DNA from 2 places in the Streptomyces sp. NPDC058691 genome. Region 1 is predicted to be linked to the other one. Evidence: riboswitches for the same ligand, from Rfam matches in the RefSeq annotation. Region 1 holds a riboswitch; the other holds the start of a gene.
What was found. A riboswitch is a leader RNA that binds a small molecule or an ion and turns the genes downstream of it on or off. The one in region 1 is predicted to bind cobalamin.
Positions count from the first base shown of each region.

Region 2: it holds a riboswitch for cobalamin, as region 1 does, so the genes downstream of both, ACFWVC_RS15205 (cobalamin biosynthesis protein) here and ACFWVC_RS05520 (ribonucleoside-diphosphate reductase subunit alpha) in region 1, are expected to answer to the same signal.

Region 1 covers NZ_JBHXSO010000005.1:82,918-86,117, forward strand. The annotation lists gene ACFWVC_RS05520 (ribonucleoside-diphosphate reductase subunit alpha) at 1-1,901, opposite strand, end outside; cobalamin riboswitch at 2,027-2,156, opposite strand; gene mctP (monocarboxylate uptake permease MctP) at 2,386-3,200, opposite strand, start outside.
Region 2 covers NZ_JBHXSO010000018.1:54,717-57,916, reverse strand. The annotation lists gene ACFWVC_RS15210 (cobyric acid synthase) at 1-518, opposite strand, end outside; gene ACFWVC_RS15205 (cobalamin biosynthesis protein) at 515-1,501, opposite strand; cobalamin riboswitch at 1,555-1,685, opposite strand; gene ACFWVC_RS15200 (hypothetical protein) at 1,831-2,046, opposite strand; gene ACFWVC_RS15195 (anion permease) at 2,088-3,200, opposite strand, start outside.

The DNA.
Region 1 (3,200 bases):
TCGATGCACTCGTAGACGCCCGCGATGGAGGCGATCGTCGCGGTCGGGGCGATGGCGAGCAGCAGCGAGTTGCGCATGCCGGTCGTGGCGACGCGGGCGCGCAGCGCGTCCCAGCGCTCGGGCCAGTTCGCCTCGGTCGCGTAGTGGTCGGGGTGCAGGACGCCGCGGGCGGCACGCGTCTCGGACCAGGCCGGGTGCGGGCCGTGGCGCTCGGCCAGGTCGCAGGAGGCCTCGTACGCGGCGAGCATGATGCGCTCGGCGATCCGCGTGGACAGCGCCGTGGCCTGCGCGGAGTCGAAGGGCAGCCGCAGCTTGAAGAAGACGTCCTGCAGGCCCATCACACCCAGGCCCACCGGGCGCCAGCGCTCGTTGGAGGAGGCGGCCTGGCCGGTGGGGTAGAAGTTGATGTCCACCACGCGGTCGAGGAAGGTCACGGCGGTGCGGACGGTGGCGTCCAGCCGCTCCCAGTCGATGACGTCCGCGCCGGTTTCGTGCCGATCGGCGGCGCCGGCGAGGACGAAGGCGGCGAGGTTGACCGAGCCGAGGTTGCAGACCGCGGTCTCGCCGTCGTTCGTGACCTCCAGGATCTCCGTGCAGAGGTTGGAGGAGTGGATGACCCGGCCGGGCTCGGCGGTCTGGTTGGCGGTGCGGTTGGAGGCGTCCTTGAAGGTCATCCAGCCGTTGCCGGTCTGCGCGAGGGTGCGCATCATGCGGCCGTACAGCTCGCGGGCCGGAAGGGTCCTGCGGGCCAGGCCCGCGGCCTCGGCCTCGCGGTAGGCGGCGTCGAACTCCTCGCCCCACAGGTCGACCAGGCCGGGCACGTCGGCGGGGGAGAACAGCGACCAGTCGCCGTCGGCGTCGACGCGGCGCATGAACTCGTCCGGGATCCAGTGCGCCAGGTTGAGGTTGTGGGTGCGGCGCGCCTCCTCACCGGTGTTGTCGCGCAGCTCCAGGAACTCCTCGATGTCCGCGTGCCAGGTCTCCAGGTAGACGCAGGCCGCGCCCTTGCGGCGGCCGCCCTGGTTCACGGCGGCGACGGAGGCGTCGAGGGTGCGCAGGAACGGCACGATGCCGTTGGAGTGGCCGTTGGTGCCGCGGATCAGCGAACCGCGGGAGCGGATGCGGGAGTACGACAGGCCGATGCCGCCGGCGTGCTTCGACAGCCGAGCGACCTGGTGGTAGCGGTCGTAGATCGAGTCCAGCTCGTCCAGCGGGGAGTCCAGCAGGTAGCAGGAGGACATCTGCGGGTGCCGGGTACCGGAGTTGAAGAGCGTGGGGGAGCTGGGCAGGTAGTCCAGCCGGCTCATCAGTCCGTAGAGCGCGGCGACCTCGTCCAGCGCGCGGGTGGTGTGGTCCTCGGCGAGACCGCAGGCCACCCGGAGCATGAAGTGCTGCGGGGTCTCGATGACCTGGCGGGTGATCGGGTGGCGCAGCAGGTAGCGGCTGTGCAGGGTGCGCAGGCCGAAGTAGCCGAAGCGGTCGTCGGCGCGGCCGGCGAGGGCGGCGTCGACCAGGCCGTCCAGCCGGGCGGCGTGGGTGGCGACGAACTCGGCGGTGCCGTCGGCGATCAGGCCCTCGCGGTGGCCGACGGCGATGGAGGCGGAGAAGGACACCGCTCCCTCGCCGGCCGCCTCCTCGGCGATGGCGGTCGTCAGCAGCCGGGCCGCCAGGCGCGAGTACTGGGGGTCCTCCGAGATCAGCCCGGCGGCGGCCTCCGTGGCCAGCGCCCGCAGTTCCGCCTCGTCCGCGGCGGCGCTGCGGCCGCGCAAGGCGGCGGCGGCGACCCGGCCGGGGTCGGTGTCGGGGAGGTCTGCGGTCAGTTCCGTCAGGATGCGCAGCAGGTCGCTGCCGGCTGAGGCCGGCTCCGATGTGGCGACGGGTGCGGCGGGCGCGATGGTCACGTGTGCTCTCTCCCTCGTACGGCGACGACGCGGGAGGAATGACGGGGCGCACGCAGGGCAGGGCATGCCGCGGCGCGTCCGCCGGCCCAACCCGCGAGGCCCGGACACTTCACCGTCCGGACGGCGCGCCGGACGGTGCCGTCGGCAGGTATCGGACTCGCGGGCATGCCTCAAGGCGCCCGCACACCGTTGCGGGGCAGTCCCGGATTCCCACCGGCTTCCCCTGCGGCGACAGCGGAGTTGAGCATACATCTAGTGGCGCCCGCTCGTGACGCCACCAGATGTTGTGTCGGGGCGGTTACAGATTGCCCGGTTCAGGCGTGCCGGTCGTGGACCTGCGCCACCACTTCGCGCGCTGGACGGGGACCACCCCGCAGGCGTACCGCCGTACCTTCCGCCGGCCCGAGCGGGCGCGGACCGCATGACGACGGGCCGCCGCCCCGTCCCAGGGCGGCGGCCCGTGACCGTGGGCCGGAGCCGGCCGTCAGTGGCCGGCGGCGACCGGCAGATCCGGGTGATCCCCCGGCAGATCCCGCTGCACGCCGGGCTCGCCGGCGTCGGCGGTGTAGTCCTTCTGCGTCGTCTCGTCCACGCCCTCGGGCGCCTTGACGGCCCGCAGGACCACGGTGAGGACGACCGTGACCACCACGTTGAGCACGAAGGCGGTCAGGCCGATGTAGCCGATCTGCCCGATGACCGGGATGGTGTCGGATGAGCCGCCGAAGTGCTTCTGGGCGGGGCTCGCGACCCCGTAGGCGACCCACGTGCCGTAGACCATGCCGACCGCCCAGCCGGCCAGCAGCGCCCAGCGGTGGAACCAGCGGGTGAACAGTCCGCCGACCAGGGCCGGGAAGGTCTGCAGGATCCAGATGCCGCCCAGCAGCTGGAAGTTGATGGCGACCGTCTTGTCCATGGTGAGGACGAAGACCAGCGCGCCGACCTTGACCAGCAGCGAGACGATCTTGGAGACCTGGGTCTCCTGCGCCGGGGTGGCGTCCGGCTTGATGAAGTCCTTGTAGATGTTGCGGGTGAACAGGTTCGCCGCGGCGATCGACATGATCGCGGCGGGCACCAGGGCGCCGATGCCGATCGCGGCGAAGGCCACGCCCGCGAACCAGGACGGGAACATGTTCTCGAAGAGCTGAGGGATCGCCAGCTGCCCGTTGTAGCCCGTGATCCCCGCTCCGACCCCGCTCGCCAGCGCCATGAAGCCGAGCATCGCCAGCAGGCCGAGCATCAGCGAGTACAGCGGCAGCACGGTGGTGTTGCGGCGGATGACGTCACGGCTGCGGCTGGAGA
Region 2 (3,200 bases), on a different contig from region 1:
ACCCCGCCCCGGTCGATGTCGCCGACGACGACCACGGGCAGCCGCGCGGCCCTGGCCAGGCCCATGTTGACGATGTCGCCGTGCCGCAGGTTGATCTCGGCCGGGCTGCCCGCGCCCTCGCAGATGACGGCGTCGTGGCGGGAGCGCAGCTCCTCCAGACAGGCGGTGACGGTCTCCAGCAGTTCCGAGCGGCGCCCGTTGTGGTAGCCGCGCGCGCTCATCTCGCCCACCGGGCGGCCCATCAGGACGACCTGGCTCGTGCGGTCGCCGCCCGGCTTGAGCAGCACCGGGTTCATCAGCGCGGACGGCTCCACGCGTGCGGCCTGCGCCTGCATGGCCTGCGCGCGGCCGATCTCGGCGCCCTCGCGCGTCACGTACGAGTTCAACGACATGTTCTGCGCCTTGAAGGGCGCCACGGACACGCCTTGGCGGGCCAGCCAGCGGCAGATGCCGGCGGTGACGACGCTCTTGCCGGCGTCCGAGGTGGTGCCCGCGACCAACAGCGCGCCGCCGCTCATGCGTTCCCCCTCCGGGCGAGCCCGTGCCAGGCCAGCCGGCCCCCGGCCGTGACCGCCAGGGCCAGCGCGCTCACCCGCCGCGACAACCGCACCGCCCGCTCGATGTCGGCCACCTCCACCGGCCGGTTGCCGGCGCCGAGTACGGGCCGGTGCTCGACCCGGCCCCCGTAGGCCAGCGTCCCCCCGAGCCGTACGCCGAGCGCCCCGGCGAACGAGGCCTCCACGGGACCGGCGTTCGGGCTGGGGTGCCGGCCGCCGTCCTCACGCCAGGCCCGCCACGCGCCCCGCCGGTCGGGGCCCGCCAGCACGGTGAGCGCGGCGGTCAGCCGGGCGCCGGGGAAGCCGGCGACGTCGTCCAGCCGGGCCGACGCCCAGCCGAACCGGCTGAAGCGCGGCGACTTGTGACCGACCATCGCGTCAAGGGTGTTGACCGCCCGGAAGCCCACGAGCCCCGGCACACCGCCCAACGCGCCCCACACCAGGGCGCCCACGACGGCGTCGGAGGTGTTCTCGGCGACCGACTCGACGACCGCACGGGCCATCTGCCGCTCGTCCAGGGCCTGCGGGTCCCGCCCGCACAGATGGGGCAGCCGGGCCCGCGCCGCCGCGGTGTCCCCGGCGGCGAGGGCGGCGCCGATCGTCCGCGCCTCACGGGCCAGTGACGTACCGCCGAGCACCGCCCAGGTCGCGGCCGCGGTCAGGGCCACCGACGCGGTGGGGGAGCGGCGTACCGCGCGTGCGGTCCCCGCGGCGGCCGCCGCGGCGCCCCCGGCGCACAACACGGTGTAGAGGGCGCCCCGGCCGCGATGGTCGTGCCACAACGCGCGCTCCAATGCGCCTGCCGCGCGCCCGAAGACCGCCACAGGATGCCCGCGGCGCGGGTCGGCGAGGGCGAGGTCGGCCAGCCAGCCGAGGGCCGCCCCGGCGGCGAAGACGGAGGGCGCGGCAGGGCCGGCGTCGGGTGTACGGCGGTTGCCGCCCATCGCTGGTGTCCTCACTCAGGGTCCGCGCCCTGGATCGACGTGACCGGCGGTGAGAGTCTCCTGGCTCCCGGATCGGCGGCACCCCCGGCCTTCCGGCCCGTGGTACGGGGCCGTGGCCGCTGGTGGAGGCGCGCTCCCCGGTGACAGTGGCGGGACCGCGCCGGATTCGCACCGGACTTCCTCTCCTGCCGCCGTGTGGCGGTTCCGATACCACCACGCGCCGATCCGGCCCGTCAACTCACCCCGAATTGCCAGGGAAAGACGGAAACCCCAGCTCACGACCGGAAAGGCCGGGAGCTGAGGCCGAGTTCACACCGCCTGGCGGGGCGTCAGGCGGCGATCAGGAGGATCCCGTACGCCACGGCCGCCGCGCACAGCGCGAAGCACGCGTACGCGCCCGCGCGCACCACGGCGCCCTGCCCGCCGCCTGTCGCGGCCGGCCGCGACAGGCCCACGATGCCGAGGGTGAAGAGGCCGACGAGGCCGACGGTGACGGCGAGGCTGACGCCGAAGACGGAGCCGAGGGCAGCCCAGTCGATGTGCATGCTGCTGTGTCCTTCCGGGACCTGTAGGGCGGTGCCCGCCCTCAGGCGGTGGCCTTGGCGTGGTCGGTGTCGGCGGTTTTCGTGACGGGGGAGAGAGTGCCCGCGGGCGGCGGCGTCACGACGGCGATGGCCGCGGTCACGATCCCCGGCTCCCCGGCGTCCAGGCCGTCGGCGTTGACGTTGGTGTGGTCGATCGGCCTGCGGCGCGCGGCCACCCAGATTGCCGCGCACACCGCGAGCGCCAGCACGGCGACCGCGGTGACGCCCAGGTCGCTCTGGTCGGCCAGGAGCGCGGCGCCCGCCGCGACCAGGCCGGCGGCCGGCAGCGTCAGCGCCCAGGCGGCGACCATGCGGCCCGCGGTGCTCCAGCGGACGACGCCGCCCTTGCGGCCCACACCCGCGCCCATGACGGAACCGGAGCAGACCTGCGTGGTGGACAGCGAGAAGCCGAGGTGCGAGGAGGCCAGGATGACGGCCGCGGCGCCGGTCTGGGCGGCGAAGCCCTGCGGCGGCTGGATGTCGGTGATGCCCTTGCCCATGGTGCGGATGATCCGCCAGCCGCCGATGAAGGTGCCGAGCGCGATGGCCAGACCCGCGGAGACGATGACCCACAGCGGCGGGTCGGAGTCGGGGGCGACGACGTTGCCCGCGATGAGGGCGAGCGTGATGACGCCCATCGTCTTCTGGGCGTCGTTCGTGCCGTGCGCGAGGGAGACCAGTCCCGCCGAGGCGATCTGCCCTGCCCGGTAGCCCTTGGCGGTCGCGGCCGGGTCGGTGCCGCGGCCGATGCGGTAGGTCAGGCGGGTCGCCAGCAGCGCGGCGACCCCGGCGACGACCGGGGCGCAGACGGCCGGGATGAGCACCTTCATGACGACCGCGTCGCCGTTGACCGCCCCGAATCCGGCGGACGCGACGGAGGCGCCGATCAGCCCGCCGAACAGCGCGTGCGAGGAACTGGAGGGGAGCCCCGCCAGCCACGTCAGCAGATTCCAGACGATGGCGCCGACGAGTCCGGCGAAGATCACCTCGGGCCTGATCCCCGCGGTCTCGTCGAGGATTCCCCCGGAGATGGTCTTGGCGACCTCCACGGAGAGGAACGCTCCGACGAGGTTCAGCACGGCGGACATCGCCACCGCTGTCCGGGGAGCCAGTGC